3 regions of the Comamonas guangdongensis genome follow, and region 1 is predicted to be linked to each of the others. Evidence: riboswitches for the same ligand, from Rfam matches in the RefSeq annotation. Region 1 holds a riboswitch; each other region holds the start of a gene.

Region 1 (5,273 bases):
ATCGTGGAGATCGGAGCTCGACGCCCGATACCGGGTCGCAGGCAGGGGCCGTTGTTGTGGCCCAGCAGGGCCTGTGTTGAGCCAGACCTGCCCGCTGGCATCGGTGCCGGCAAACACAATGTGAGTGGCATCGGCAGGCAGCGCGCAAAGCTTGGCGCAGCCGCTGATGTGAAGATGCTGGTCGGCCAGCAGCCAGTCTGCAATTTGCAAGGCCATGGACTGGGCAGGAATATGGGCTTGCGGGCATCCGGGGGCGCCGGTGCAGGCTGAAACTCGCAAGCGCATGTCCGTGGGCCGGGTAATCCATTGCGATGCATGGCGCAGAGGAACAGGCGCAGGCGATTCCTCATGCAGCACCAGGAGAGATTTCCAGGGTGTTACCCGAATCTCGGAGTGCGCGGGCAAGCCGGCTGCCAGCTTCTGCATGGCCGGGGCATCCACGCGACCGAGGGGAGCTCCGATGAGCAGGCCTTGCGGATTGGGCGTTCCAGGCCGCAGCGGCCCGGCGCCTTCATTGGCCCAGATGGCGTAATGCCGCGCAGCTCCGAGGGCCGGTGCATTGGGCGTGCGGGACTTCAGAAGATGGTGCAAACGGGCAGCGGGCCGGGCTGCGGACGTCATGCGCTCACGGGCAAACCACCGGGCGACCTGTATTGCCGCCTGCACCGCATGTTCGTCGCTCTCAAAGTAATAGCATTCATCCGCCTGACCGAGAGCCAGGCCGTAGCTGCCGTCATGGGCCGCCCATAAATGCAGGTCCGAGCTCATGCTGCGTAGCCGCCGCTCCGGATCATCCACCAGCATGCCGAATTTGCCGGGCAGGGCACCTGCGCTCTGCTTCCGCAGAGCCAGAGGGCTTAGATACCTGACCGCCGCCGCAGACAGCGCCTGCGCCAGCGCATGGCTGCGATCTCCCGTGGCATAGAAGGGAGTGCAGTGCACGGCCGGAGCCAGATCAGCCTGTTCATCGGCAGGGGCCAGCCCTGAGGCGATGAGCTCTGAGCGCAGGGCGGGCAGGGCCGATTCATGCACGCCGCGCAGCTGCACATTGCCCAATCGGGTCAGTTCGATCTGGGGGGCGGCATGGGTCTGTGCAAGTTTGGCCAGTACCAGCCATTGCGCGGCAGTCAGCGATGCGCAATGGGGACGCACCCGCACAATCCAGCCGTCCTGCGCCTGCATGGGCCTCCATGTGCTCGGGCACCAGCCGCGAATCTGGATGGAGTCAGGGCTGGACAAGCTCTGCTCCATGCCGTGCGGCCAGCGCACAGCCGGCCCGCCAGGGCATACTCGATCCGTAATTTCCATGCAACATGCGATATCCACAGTCGGTATGGCCGGTACCCGGGCCAGACAAACGAAATGTGCAGGGGAAAAATGCAGATGATTGGCGCACGCCTGTGCAGGCCTATCAAGTCACATGCAATCCCGCTGCGCCTTGTACACATCAGGCCGGTCTCCGGACTTACAGAGCCCACCTTGCGAGGTGGAATTTCGATGCGCCTTCCCGCTTTCGCAGTGACTGCCGTGGCCGTGAGCCAGGGCGTGCATCTCTATATCTCTGATTACCGTTGCGGGTGCAGTGCAGGATTGATGGAGCGTCCAATCACCTGCTTCTCGTTTCACCCCAGGGCGTAGAACACGCCATGAGGCACCTGTGGTGGCACGGATCTTACGCGATATCGCAGTGCTCGGAATCCACTCCGGCGAGCTTCCTCGATGCTCTCTTGCCCTGACCCGCTTGGCGACGAGGCGGGCCGGCAAATTCTGGAATGCCTGCGAAACCTGCCTGCGCCTGCCGATTCCCAAAAAACAGATAGCTTGTATCGCTTGCCGTATGGGTGCGAAAGGCTTATCGGGCCGATATTTCGAGTGGCAGCCGCAGCGAGCCGGGCCAGGCCTTAGCCAGTCGCTCGGCACCGTCAAACCGGCGTTGCGCGCCGCCTGACGGCGCTTCACAGTCCACCCATATCTGCGCTGCGGCGGGTGCCGGCTGCTGCTTGAGCTGCAGCACATCGGGGCTGCGGAAGTCGCTGATCACCCACAGGCAGGAAGGCTGTTGCGGATATCTGGCTGCCATGTCCCAGGCCGCTTGCAAGGCAGAAGCCAGCGGCGTGCCTCCACCGCCCGTCAAAGGCTCGATCAGATCTGCATTCCAGCGCGGAGCTCGCGTGGGCTCAAGCAGCCAGCGCACCTGAGCCGCGCCAAAGCACAGCAGGGCCACGGATTCGCGCTGCAGATAGGCCCAGCGCAGCCATTGCAGCAGCAGTCCCTTGGCTTGCGCAAACGCGCCGCTTTCCACCATGGAGGCCGAGCAGTCCAGCAAAAACAGGTGCTGGCTGCGCGAAGGCCTCTCGGGCTGACGCCAGCGCAGATGTTCGGGGGCCAATGGCCGGTTCTGGCGCGCGCGCAAGGTGGCGGGCCAGTCGACGGATGCGCCAGCTATTTTTCGTGCAGAGGGTGCTCCATGGCCGGCCAGTGCCACGCCATGGCTGGCGGTAGCGGCTTGCCCCCGGCCGGCGCTCAGCGCTGCGAGCCGGGGGCTCGGGCTTTTTTTGCGGCCAGAGCCTCCAGGGCGGCCTGTGCCATGGCATCGGCCTGTTGCGCATCAAAGGCCGCGCTGCCGATAGGCCGAGGCTGGCCCCAGTCCGCTGGCGGCTGCTTCAGGCCCGGGGCCGGCCCTGCTTCCTGGGGCAGAGAGGATTGGGCATTGGGTGAGGGCGCCTGGGTGCCGACCTCTGCATCTGGGCCGGCGGCGGACGGGGCAGGAGGGCGAACAGCAGGGCTGGGAGGCGTGGAGGCCGTTGGCTGTGCGGACCGGCTTGGGTTGCTGGCTGGATGCGGCCGGCCTGTGCGGTGCAGCAGCACCAAAGGGGCGACCTCTGCCGCATGCTCTGGCGTGATGGCCGGGCAGCCTTGCCAGGCCGCCAGCGCACGGGCGGCGCGCAGCATGACCAGGTCGGCGCGCAGACCATCGACCTGGGCGGCAATGCACTGCCGGGCCACGGCCTCATGGACGGCATCGGTCCAGGGCAGCTCGGTGGCATCGCGACAGCGGTCGCGGGCCTGTGTCAGGCGCTCGCTGATCTGCAGTTGCTGGGCCGCATGGGAGCGCACAAAGGCCTGAGGATCCAGATCAAAGCGCAGCCTGGCCTTGACGATGCTGCTGCGCAGCTGGGGATCTTGCGCGTTGCCTAGCTGCACGCACAGGCCCAGCCGGTCCAGCAGCTGGGGGCGCAGCATGCCTTCTTCGGGGTTCATGGTGCCGATCAGCACAAAGCGCGCCGCATGGCTGTGCGAGATGCCGTCGCGCTCTATGCGGTTCACGCCCGATGCCGCCACGTCCAGCAGTACATCGACGATGGCGTCGGGCAGCAGATTGATTTCATCGACATAGAGCACGCCCTTGTGTGCCTTGGCGACAAGGCCCGGCGCAAAAGCCAGCTCGTTGCCTGCCAGCGCCTTGGCCAGGTCCAGGCTGCCGATCACATGCTCGATAGCCGCGCCCAGCGGCAAGGTCACAAACGGCGCGGGTGCCAGCACATCTGCGAGCGCGCGTGCCGCCGTGGACTTGGCCGTGCCGCGCGGGCCCTGAATCAGCACGCCTCCCAGCAGCGGCTCGATCGCGGCCAGCAGCAAGGCCTGCACCAGCGCGGGCTGGCCTTGTATGGCCGAGAGTGGAAATACGGGTGCCGGATCGTGGTTCGGGCTCATTGGGAAAGTTGTCCTTCCATGAATTCTTCGTGCTCCAGCATCTGGGCGAGCAGGCACTGGTGCAGCGCGCCGGGCTGCTCCCACATGCCACGGTCTATGGCTTCCAGCAGACGCGAGACGATATCGCCCAGCGCCTGGGGATTGTGTCGGCGCATGAACTGACGCACGGCATCATCCTGCACATAAGCCTCGGTGACCATGGCGTAGTGGGCATCCGAGACCAGCGCCGTAGTGGCATCGAAGCCAAACAGATAGTCCACCGTGGCCGCCATCTCGAAGGCGCCCTTGTAGCCGTGGCGCATGGCGCCGGCAATCCACTTGGGATTGGTGACGCGGGCGCGCACCACGCGACCGATCTCCTCGGCCAGGGAGCGAATTCTGGCCGACTGAGGGTTGCCATGGTCGCCGTGATAGACGGCAGGCTCGGCACCGCCCAGATGGCGCACGGCCGCCACCATGCCGCCCTGATGCTGGTAGTACTCGCTGGAGTCCAGCAGGTCATGCTCGCGGCTGTCCTGGTTCTGCAGCACCACATCGAGTGCCTGCAGACGCCGCTCCAGCGCGGCGCGGGCCGGCACGCCATCGGCCTGCTGGCCGTAGGCGTAGGCGCCCCAGTGCAGATAGTGGCGTGCAAAGTCGCCTGCATCGGTCCACTGGCCGGTACGCAGCAGCTCATGCATGCTGGCACCGTAACTGCCGGTGGGCGCTCCGAAAACGCGCCACAGCGCCTGTTCGCGGGCCGCGTCGGCGCCCAGGCCCTGGTCCATGGCGGTTTGCGTATCCCGCAGCACACGCGCGCGGATGGGATTGTCCTCGGCGTCCTCGTCCTGCTCGGCCACGGCGCGTACCGCAGCATCGAACATCTGCACGACATTGGGAAAGGCATCGCGGAAAAAACCGCTGATGCGCAGCGTCACGTCAACGCGCGGGCGACGCAGGCCCACGGCAGGAATGACTTCAAAGTCGGTCACGCGCTGGCTGCCGGCGGCCCATTTGGGACGCACCCCGATCAGGGCAAAGGCCTGGGCGATATCGTCGCCGCCGGTACGCATGGTGGCCGTTCCCCAGACGGAAAGACCGATGGCCTGCGGATATTCGCCATGCTCCTGCAGATAGCGCTCCAGCAGGCGCTGCGCGGACTGCTGCCCCAGCGCCCAGGCGGTCTGGGTGGGGACGGCACGGGTGTCCACGGTGTAGAAGTTGCGCCCCGTGGGCAAGGTGTCGCAGCGCCCGCGCGAGGGCGAGCCGCTGGGCCCGGGTGGCACAAAGCGCCCTTGCAGTGCGCGCGAGAACTGCAGCAACTCCTGCGGGCCGCAGGCGTCCAGTGAAGGTGCAATCTGCTGCTCTATGCGCGTCAGCACCTTCTGGGTGTGCGGCCAGTCGTGGGCCAGCGCGGGATTGGCAATGACCTGCAAGGCCAGCAGCTCGAGCCGCTCGCGCGTGTCGCCGCCATGGCGCCAGGCGCCGCCATCCTGTTGTTGCAGCGCGGCCGGGCGTGGGCCATTCCATGGGACGGCTGCATCCATGTCCAGCGGGTTCCAGTCCATGCCGGGGAAAAG
Region 2 (5,273 bases), on a different contig from region 1:
GACCGTGGCCGAGAAGCTGTCGCTGCCCTTGCCCCATTTCAGGCCCAGTTCCACATTGCGGGCTTTTTCGGGCTGCAGCGAGGAGTCGCCATACATGCTGAAGCGCTGGTACAGCGTGGGCGCGCGGAAAGCATTGCCCGCCGAGGCCGTGGCCCGCCAGTGGGGCAGGAATTCATAGCCATAGGCGGCGCTGCCCGTGGTGTTGCCGCCAAATTCGCTGTCGCGGTCATGGCGGGCATTGAGCTGCAGCGTGTGCTTGCCCGAATGCAGGCCATAGCCCAGGGCCAGCGCGTTCTGCGAACGCGAGCGGTCGATATTGCCGTTGACCAGGCTGTCCTCGCGGCGCTCCAGTGCAGCCGTCACGGTCTGCACACCCAGCTTCCATTCGTTCTGGAACAGATAGTTGTGCAGGCGCGTGTCGGTCTTGTAGGGCGAGGGGCGGGTCTCGTAATAGTCGCGCGACTGGGTGTACTGCAGACGCGTGCTGTAGACGTCGCTCCACTTGGCCTGCCAGTTCAGGCCTAGTGCACTCATCTTGTAGATGCTGCGATCATCGGCCATGGGCGCCGTCTTGGAGACGGTGGCGTCGTAGCCCGCATTCATATAGCTGCTCAGCGCCGTGGCTTCCACGCGCTGGTTGGGCGTGATCTGATAGCCGATGCGGCCATTGAAAGCATTGTTGCGGTAGCCATCGGCGTCGGGGTTGAAGCCGGGCACGGTCCTGGCATCGAAGCCGTTGCTGCTGGCATGCGAGGCGCCCAGGCTGTAGTCCCAGCCGTTCTGGCCGCCGCTGATGCCGGTCTGCGCCTTCACCGTGCCGCGGCTGCCCCAGCCCAGGCCCACATAGGGAGTGGGTTTGCCCTCGCCCTTCTTGGTGAAGATTTGCACCACGCCGCCAATCGCATCCGAACCGTAGACCGCTGCCGCGGGGCCGCGCAGCACTTCGATGCGGTCGATCGCTTCCAGCGGAATGTCCTGCCACGAGGCGCCCCCCGTGGACTGGGAGTCAATGCGCACACCATCGATATACACAGCCGTAAAGCGAGTCTCGGCACCGCGCAGATAGACGCTGGTGTTGGAGCCTACGCCGCCCGTGCGCACCATCTGTACGCCGGGCAGGCGCGCCAGCACATCGGCCACGCCCGCCGCGCCGGCGGTTTCGATGGTTTGACGATCCACGATGGACATGTCGGCCACCAGATCCGACAGGGGCTGCTCGATGCGGTTGGCAGTCACCACGGTCTCGCCCAGGGCCAGAGCGAGCTGCTGGGCCTGTGCGGCGCAGGCCATGCAAACCAGCGCCGCGGCCAGCCCGGTGGAACGAAGAGCGAAAGAGGCGCGCGCGCCCGAAACCGTCTGTGCATCGGCGCACAGAGGCGAATATTGCGAACTCATGGAAAGCAAACAACGAAGACGCCCCCGCCAGCCTACCCGCCGACGATGGGCAACACATGCGAGCAAAAAAGCTGGCACACCACTGTTGGCCGGTATCCGGGCTAGGCGAATCGTCCTCTTGCCAGCCTTCCCAGCGCGCAGACGCCAGTGGCTATGGAAGGAAGAGGCGGGTGCGCAGGCACTCCATTCGCCGACCGTTGCGGGGGCAGCGCAGGCTCGGTGCGCCCGTGAATCGGCGGACACCTCCCTGCTTCCCGTTGAACTGGGGCCGCAGAAAAGCGGCTCCGAGCACCAACAGCGGCGCATTGTAATGAGTTAATACAGCGCTTCATCCTCCATTCGGAGGAATCGGGTGACGATTTCTTACGTTAAAAATGTCCTTGGCGCAGATACGACATGCGCGGGGCGCTACGATTTTGGGAGAAATCAGACGCTTTTCCGACTAAGGTTCTCAGGCAGCCCACCCGGCGGCACCGAGACTGCGGATTTGCCTGCACATTAATGCCCATCCACAGACTGCAAGACCTACAATGGCAGAGTCTATGACCCCCCAGCCTTCTCTTGATCTCATTGCCGAGCGCGTGGAGCGTCTGCTGGTTCGCCACGAGGAACTGCAGCGCACCAATGCCTTGCTCTCCGACCAGGTCGCCGCCCTGACCCAGGAGCGCGATCTGCTGCGCCTGCGTCTTCAGGCTGCGCGCGCACGCGTGGATGCACTGATCGAGCGCCTGCCCGCCAACCAGGGAGAGTGACCTCCGTCCCCTCCCATCACCAGACCCCGCCACAGACGCCCATGAAGCAGATCGATGTGCAAATCATGCAGCAAAGCTATGTGCTGACCTGCCCCGATGGTCAAGAAGAACGCGTGCAGGAAGCCGTGCGCCGCGTGGACGAGGCCATGACCCGCATTCGCGACAGCGGCAAGGTCCGATCGCGCGAGCGCGTGGCGGTGCTGGCGGCACTCAACATGGCTTTTGACGTACTCGATCGCGACGCCCAGCAAGCCCATATGGCCAGCGCCCAGGCCGAAATGCAGGCCCTGATGCAGGAGCAGCAGGCCCGGCAGCAGCCCGCCGAGGAAGTCAGCGAAACGGTCAGGGCCGAGCAGCAGCGCCAGCAGGAGCTGGCCGAGCAGCTGGTGCTCAGGCTGGACCAGGCGCTGGAGAGCGATGCCCGGCTGCTCTGAGAATTGTGAAAGTCTGAAAACATAGGAACAAAGCGGTTTTGCTGTCTGGACCTCGGCAATCACCGGTAGAATAAAACCGTCTGCAAATCTGCCGGTTTTTATATTTCCTTGAACCAATGCTCCACGAGCACGGGCTTGGTACATCACCTATTGAGCGTGATCGTCTCGCGTCAGATGAACCCAACGATAGGTTGCCCTCGCCCACCTGAACCCCCGGTTCAGGATGACGAGCCGGTGGTGTTTGCAGACACCTTGCACATCACCAGGTTGTTGCATCGGAGCGGCTTCGCATAGCGCCTGCCTCCATACCAATCCAGTCAACAGCCCAGGCCTCGGTTTCCTATCGAGATCAGCCCGCAGCGCGGGCTTTTTTTTGCGCTTGCCAGCGACACCCGGGCTCGCAGCGACTTCTCTCCATCTCGCCGGCGACGGCATCCCTGGCCCCGCAACACCCTTGACCGCCGTGTCGGATTGGCCCTGCTCAATAGGCGGCTACAGCGGCAAGGCACGACAGCTTGCGCGACCTGGTCTGAACCACTGATCCCGCGACAGCAAAAGCGCCTACACCGGACAAGGTAAGCGCTTGATACAACGAAGTACTGCTTGCAAAGCATTGTGACTCGTCAATCTTGGGCAAGCGACGTCAGCGTTATGGAGTCTGGATCATGAGGAAAATCAACCCCACGGCCAAAAGCGCAAACCGAGCCTATGTACGCCTGCATACCTATGTCGCCAAGCAGCTGGACTGGGAGGTCTTCACCAAGACCTACCGGGTCGTGCTTGAGTCCGATTTCAGCGAGGAAGTCAGCCTGTGCGTGGTGCAGGTCTTCGACGAACTGGGCAAGCTTGCCAGCCTGGGCCCCAGCATACCCAACCAGATCATGTTGTCGCGCCGCAAAGTACCCGCGATGACGGTTTGGACCGAATGCTTTAACGACGGTAAATCGAGCTGGCGCAGCGTTTCCTGCCGCTGAAGCCCGGCGCGCCGCTGCCTCTGCCGGATTCCGCATGGTGGACCGCAAAGCCGGTCATGTGGCACGCGACACCCATGCAATCTGCTTTGGCCAGTTGCCGGCTCCTGAGAGACAAGCGCCGACGGAGCTCCCCTGAGCCATTGACCAGCGGCAGCATGTTTGCCCTCCATGTATTGCCGGGCTGTCGACCTTGGAATAGATTGGCTGCGACGCACTGCTTACTGATGCGCAAGAAAGCTGGACATGTTCAAACATCTGCTTATTCCTACGGACGGCTCGGAACTCTCGCAGGCAGCGGTTCGCGCCGGCATACGCCTGGCCCACGAACAGGGCGCCAGGGTCACGGGCCTGTATGTGATACCCGATTACGCCGCCATCTATGGCTCGGAAGGCATGGTGACGTTCAACACCACCGAGATCGAGCGCAGCGCCAACCAGGAAGCCGATAGCGCCTTGCAGTTCATCGAGCATCTGGCTTTGCAGCAGGACGTGCCCTGCGCAACCGTCAGAGTGACCAGCATTTCCGTCTATCGCGCCATCATCAAGGAGGCCGAGACATGCCATTGCGACCTGATCTGCATGGCCTCCCATGGACGCAAGGGCATCAGCGGAGTTCTGCTGGGAAGCGAAACCCAGAGGGTGCTCACCCATAGCAGCATCCCCGTGCTGGTGCACCGCCCGGCATTGAAAACCCATTGATCGGGCGCGGGCCGCGCAAGCTGCCGCTATAGGCCGCAAATTGGGCGACCCATGCCGGCGCTATTTGTTGCCAAGCCAGGCCACGCTGTTCAGAAACAGCCGCACCAGCTCGGTCTGTCGGCGCACCCCGGTCTTGGAGAAAATGGAGCGCAGATGCGCACGCGCCGTGTTGAGGCGGATGTTCAGCGTCTCGGCAGCCTCATCCAGCGAAAGGCCGTTGGCCAGCTGGATCGCGACCGCAGTCTCCGACGGAGTGAGCTGAAACAGCTGCTGCGCGAGCTGCAGTGGAGGATCGGCCCTGCCCGTGGTGTCGCGCACAAAGACTGCCACGCTGGGGCGCTGCTTGCCTTCGCTCCATTCATCGGAGGAAATGCTCTGCACCACCACACCCCAGTTCAGCTGGCCCGACTGGCGGCCGATGGACATGCCTTCGGTCATGGACAGCTGCGAGGTCTGGGCATGGAGCAGCGCATCGCGGACCAGGCGCTGCAGCTTGCGATTGTCATTGGCATAGGCCGCTTCCAGAGCGCCGTTGTTCACCTTCAGGCCATCTCCGCTGTTCAAGATGGTGGTGGCCGCGGGATTGGACTCGATCACCATGCCGTTCTGATCCAGGATCACCACCCCCATCATCAGCTGGGCCGTGGCCCGGCCATAGAGAGAGATGACCTGCCTGTCACGGTGCAGTGCCAGATGCATGTTCAGCGCCCGCTTGAAATGCGGAATCAGCAGGCCCATCAACTCCTTCTCGCGAGGGCCGAAGCCCGCCATGGCCTCGGAACGCGTCACGCGCAGACCGTAGTAGCAACCATCGTCGGTCACAATGTCTATGGCCATGACATTGAAGACGTCGACATCCTTGCACCAGTCGGTGTAGTAGCGGCACGCACGCCACTCTCGCTCGGTCATCCACTCGGCCAGCACGACCACCGTATCGCGGGGAATGCCGCGCAGAGGGCTGCAGAAAGCATAGGGGTCATGCTGCAGCAGATCTCGGCGCGAGTCTGCGGCGGAGATCA
Region 3 (5,273 bases), on a different contig from region 1:
ACCCACGCATCAACGCATGGCCCACTTGAGCGTCAGATAGCCTGCGCGGCCCAGCTGGTTGAAGCCGTAGACGGTTTCGTAGTGCTTGTTGGCCACATTGGCCACGCGGGCCTGCAGCGACCACTCGGGATTGATGCGGTATTCGGCATACAGATCCACGGTGGTATAGGCGGGCAGGGTCACCGTGGTGTAGGTGTTGAAGTCCGTGTCCTGGCGGCTGGACACATGCAGCAGGCTGCCGCCGAGCTTCCAGGCTCCCAGGCGCTTGTCCAGATTCAGCGCGAACTGGTTCTTGGCCCGGCGCAGCACCGGCCGGCCGTCGGCCTGCTTGGCGTCGAGGTAGTCGTAGTTCAGCGACGCGCCCCAGCCATCGACATTGAGGCCGTACCCCAGGCTCCAGCCCTTGAGGCGGGTCTCGCCTTGCAGATTGCTCATGCCGGTGCTGCCGAAGGCAATCAGGTTGCTGACCTTGTTGTCGAAGTGCAGCAGCTTGGCGCGATGAATGCCCTGGCTCCACTGCAGTCCGATCTCGTTGTTGCGGCCTTCCTCGGGGCGCAGATGGGGATTGCCGTTGTACATGGGATAGCTGGGGTCCACATAGTACAAATCATTGAACGACGGCGCGCGCATGCTCTTGCCGTGCGAGGCATAGGCACGCAGGCCCTGGATGAGCTCGTAGCCGTAGCTCAGGCCATAGGTGGTCATGCCGCCGAACTGCGAGTTGTCGTCACGGCGCACATTCCCCTGCCAGGAGTGGCGGCCCGTGCTGCCGTTGAGGCCCAGAAACACCGCATTGATGCTGCGGCGGGTCACGGCATAGTCGCTGGAAACATCGACCTTCTGCTCCAGCCGCTCGGCCCCCGCCAGCACCGTGCCCAGCATGGTACGGATCTCGTTGTCCCATTTGTACTCGAGCTGGGTGGTGTTGAAATGGCTGTCGCCATAGGGCGAGCCAAAATTCCTCTGCTCGTCGCGCGACTGGCCCACGGAGACATAGGTGGTCCAGTCGGCTAGCACCTTGCCGGTGAGCTTGAGCTTGGCCACCCGGGTCTTCAGGTCGGAATAGGGATTGGAGCCAAGGCCCGAGTCCGTATGCACGCGGCCCTCGGACTGCAGGAAATTCGTGTCCACGCGCCAGTCGCTGTTGAGCGCATAGCCCAGACCCAGATTCACCGAGGTCTGGTCAAAGCCGTCGCGGTCGGGGTTGTAGGTATAGGGGCCGGCCTTGGGGTTGGTTGCCGAGAAGCCGTGGTCCACCAGGCGGTTCAGGCCAATCTGGTAGCCGAACCCGCCCTGCGCACCGCGCAGCCCTGCCGACGCCGCCTTGTAGCCGTTCTCGCCGGCGGTCACCGAGGCATTGCCGAGGAAGGGCTTGCCGGCATCCGCACCGCGCTTGGTGAAGACCTGGATCACACCGCCTATCGCTTCGCTGCCATAGAGTGCGGATGCCGGACCTTTGACCACTTCGATGCGCTCTATCATCTCCAGCGGCAGGTTCTCCAGCACCGGGGCCGCCATGGTGGCCGAGCCATAGCGCACGCCGTCGATCAGCAGCAGCGTCTGGGTGCTGGCCGTGCCACGCAGAAACACGCTTTGCGCCGCACCGCGGCCGCCGTTGCTGGACAGCTGCACTCCTCCGGCCAGACGCTGCAGCAGCTCGGCCGCCGAGCGTACCGGAGCCATGGACTCGATCTGTTCCTGGGAGATCACGGCCACATCGGCCAGGGTCTCGTCGACCGAGATGGCGGAGCGCGTGGCCGTGACCACGGTTTCGGCCATGCGCTGTTCGCCGGCAACCACAGACTGCGCCCGGGCCGTGACGGAACACAGCGTCATGGCGGCAGCGGCCGCCCAGGTCAGAAGTGCGGAAAAAGCTGCGGCCATGGGCAGGCCGCCCGGGTGCAGGGAACTGGAGCTATGCATAAAAATTCTTGAACCGTTGACACTGGCGTCCCCGCCAGATGCGACCCCCACCAGAAGCTCTCGCAAGCCCTGGCACATCTTTGGCCGGTATCCAGACTGATGCACTCACTGCCAGGCCTTCCCAAAGCGCTATGCGCTTCAGTGGCTGCGGTAGACAGCTTGGTTCTTCACCTGTGCACTCACTGTTGCGGGGGCAGTACATGCTGAGTCCGCGGGAACGCAGACCTCCATGTTTCCCGTTTAACTGCTGCGTCAGAACAACGCCGCGAGCACCAAAACCCTCTATTTTAGCGATGCCGCATACTTGCTCCTCCGCCTGCAGATGCAGGGCGCCATTTCGACCGATAGTCCCCAGCCGTGTTGTTCCACTCTCCGCTTCTGCAGCTGCTGGCCAGCTTCTCCTGGCAGGAACTGCGCCAGCATCCCTGGCGCACGGCGACGGCCCTGCTCGCCATCATGCTGGGCGTGGCCCTGGGCTTTGCGGTGCATGTAATCAACCAGTCGGCTCTGGACGAGTTCTCGCGCGCGGTGCGCAGCGTCAACGGCCAACCCGATCTGCAGCTGCACGCCATGCAGGACGGCTTGCCGCTGGAGCTTTATGCGCAGGTGGCACGGACCCGGGGCGTGGCGGCCGCCGTTCCCTGGCTCGAGACCACGGTGCTGCTGCCCGCAGCGGACGCCGACCGCCCTGCGCCAGACGCAGATGCCCGCACTACTCAGGGCGCGGCCCGGGGCACGGCGCTGCGCGTGCTGGGCAGCGATGCCACCAAGCTCGCGCCCGTGGCGCCGGCCCTGATGCCACAGCTGTTTGCGGGCAGCGACCGGCTCGATCTGTTCGCGCCCGATGCGGTCTTCCTCAACGCCGCGGCGCTGCAGGCCCTGCAGCTGAGCCCCGAACGGGCGTCCAACACCGCAATGCACTGGCTGCTCAACGGCCGGCTGCAGACCCTGCGCATCGCCGGCACGGTAGCGGCCACGGGCGCTCCCGTGGCCGTCATGGACATCGCCGCCCTGCAGGAAAAGCTGCAGCGCTTTCAACAACTGGACCGGATCGATCTGCTGCTGGCCGACAACGCAGCACGCAGCCAGGTGGCGGCGGAGCTGCGCGCCCTGCCCGCGTGGCAGAGCCAGATACTGATCCAGCAGCCCGGCGACGAACAGCAGCGGGTGGGCCAGATGTCTCGCGCCTACCGCGTCAACCTCACGGTGCTGGCCCTGGTGGCCTTGTTCACCGGAGCCTTTCTGGTGTTCTCGGTACTCGCGCTCAGCGTGGCCCAGCGCGCGCCGCAGTTTGCGCTGCTGGCCGTGCTCGGTGCCACGCCGCGCCAGCGCCTGGCGCTGGTGCTGCTGGAGGCCCTGGCGCTGGGCGCCGTGGGCAGCGCGGCCGGCATTGCGCTGGGCAGCGGGCTGGCCTGGGGCGCTCTGCAGATGCTGGGCGGGGATCTGGGCGGCGGCTTTTTTGCGGGCGTGCAGCCGGCGCTGCAGTGGAGTCCTGCTGCCGCCCTGGTCTTTGGACTGCAGGGCATCGCCGCCACGCTGGCCGGCGCCTGGTGGCCCGCGCGTTCGGCCATGGACCTGCTGCCTGCTGCCACTCTCAAGGGCCTGGGCAACACGCATGAAAAGCCGCCGCGCTTCTGGCCCGCGCTGGCGCTGCTGCTGGCCAGCGCGGGCCTGGCCTTTATGCCGCCGGTTGCCGGCATTCCCTTGGCCGCCTATGCGGCCGTGGGCTTGCTGCTGCTGGGCGGCATGGCGGCCCTGCCCTGGCTGCTGGGCTCCGTGCTAGGCCTGCTGCCTGCAGGACTTTCCCGGAACCCGCTGGGCATGCTGGCGCTGGAGCGCGCACGGCGCATGCGCAGCTCCACCACCGTGGCCGTGGGCGGCGTGGTGGCCAGCCTCAGCCTGGCCGTGGCGCTGACGGTGATGGTCACCAGCTTTCGCGGCAGCATGATGGAATGGCTCGATGCCGTGCTGCCCGCGCCGCTGTATATCCGCGCCGCCGGCGGCTCCAGCCGCGTGGATGCGGCCCTGTTGCCCGCCGATGCCGCGGCGCGCATTGCGCGCCTGCCCGCGGTTGAGCATGCCCAGGCCATGCGCAGCAACACCCTGGCGCTCAGCCCCGAGCAGCCGGCCATCAGCCTGCTGATTCGCTCGCTCAAGGGCGAACAGGCCCAGCAGCTGCCATGGGTGGCGGGGCCGCTGCGCACGCCGCACAGCGGCATACCGGTGCATATCAGCGAAGCCCTGGCCCAGCTCTATGGGTTGAAAATCGGCGACGACTGGCCTTTGCTGGCAGAGGCTTTCAGCCGCAAGACCCATGCCCGGCCCTCGGCTTCGTTCTACATAGCGGGCATCTGGCGCGACTATGTGCGCCAGTTCGGCGCCGTGGCCATGGACTGGCAGGACTATCTGGCGCTGGGCGGCGATGCCCAGCTCAGCGAGGTCGCCGTCTGGCCTGCGGCGGGCGCGCAGGCGCGGCCGGCGGATCTGCATCGGGCCATAGAGCATGCGCTCAGCCCCCCCGGCGAGCCGGCTCCGGTTCTCGAGTTCGTGAGCAGCGCGGCCTTGCGCGACAGATCACTGCGCATTTTCGACCGCAGCTTTGCCGTGACCTACTGGCTGCAGGCCGTGGCCATAGGCATAGGCCTGTTCGGGATTGCGGCCAGCTTCAGCGCGCAGGTGCTGGCCCGGCGCAAGGAGTTCGGGCTGCTGGCCCACCTGGGTCTGACGCGCCGCGATGTGCTGACCGTCGTCGCGGCCGAGGGCCTGGCCTGGACCGGGCTGGGCGCCATCGCCGGCAGCTTGCTGGGCCTGGGCGTGGCCGTGATCCTCGTGCATGTGGTGAACCCGCAGAGCTTTCACTGGACCATGGAACTGCGCCTGCCCCTGTTGCGCCTGCTGGGCCTGGCCGCGGCCGTGGTCCTGGCGGGTGTCATCACGGCCTGGCTGGCCGGACGCAGGGCGGCAGCGGCCGATGCGGTGCTGGCGGTCAAGGAAGACTGGTAAAGCCTGGGACCGAATGCTCCAGGGCCTTGATGGCGCAAGACCGCGCGGACCTGAAACCGCCCATGCCCATACACCCGCTCACGCCTTGCATGCACTCCCGGAACGGCTCGGCGCACAATGGCGGCTCCCTCTCTGTCTCCAGGAGTCCGTATGCAAATCCAGCCGTATCTGTTTTTCAATGGCCGCTGCGAAGAGGCCCTGAATTTCTACCAGAAAGCCATAGGTGCGCGAGTCACCGTCTTGATGCGCTTCAAGGACGCCCCGCCTGCACCCAAGGAGGCCTCCCCTCAGGACTGCGGCCCCGCCGCGGTAGCGCCGGAAAAAATCATGCATGCCAATGTGCAGAT

What was found. A riboswitch is a leader RNA that binds a small molecule or an ion and turns the genes downstream of it on or off. The one in region 1 is predicted to bind cobalamin.
Region 2: linked by a shared signal. The riboswitch ahead of AB6724_RS16485 (TonB-dependent receptor domain-containing protein) and the one ahead of AB6724_RS12655 (ferredoxin-like domain-containing protein) in region 1 are both predicted to bind cobalamin.
Region 3: linked by a shared signal. The riboswitch ahead of AB6724_RS00925 (TonB-dependent receptor domain-containing protein) and the one ahead of AB6724_RS12655 (ferredoxin-like domain-containing protein) in region 1 are both predicted to bind cobalamin.

What each region holds. Positions count from the first base shown of each region.
Region 1 is NZ_JBFYGN010000013.1:24,443-29,715, reverse strand. It holds gene AB6724_RS12655 (ferredoxin-like domain-containing protein) at 1-1,239, opposite strand, end outside; cobalamin riboswitch at 1,434-1,674, opposite strand; gene AB6724_RS12650 (vWA domain-containing protein) at 1,853-2,485, opposite strand; gene AB6724_RS12645 (magnesium chelatase ATPase subunit I) at 2,524-3,714, opposite strand; gene cobN (cobaltochelatase subunit CobN) at 3,711-5,273, opposite strand, start outside.
Region 2 is NZ_JBFYGN010000021.1:22,087-27,359, forward strand. It holds gene AB6724_RS16485 (TonB-dependent receptor domain-containing protein) at 1-1,395, opposite strand, end outside; cobalamin riboswitch at 1,466-1,706, opposite strand; gene AB6724_RS16490 (DUF904 domain-containing protein) at 1,938-2,147, shown strand; gene AB6724_RS16495 (cell division protein ZapA) at 2,189-2,581, shown strand; gene AB6724_RS16500 (hypothetical protein) at 3,247-3,555, shown strand; gene AB6724_RS16505 (universal stress protein) at 3,799-4,254, shown strand; gene AB6724_RS16510 (helix-turn-helix transcriptional regulator) at 4,315-5,273, opposite strand, start outside.
Region 3 is NZ_JBFYGN010000001.1:203,105-208,377, reverse strand. It holds gene AB6724_RS00925 (TonB-dependent receptor domain-containing protein) at 10-1,923, opposite strand; cobalamin riboswitch at 1,989-2,215, opposite strand; gene AB6724_RS00920 (FtsX-like permease family protein) at 2,281-4,926, shown strand; gene AB6724_RS00915 (VOC family protein) at 5,077-5,273, shown strand, end outside.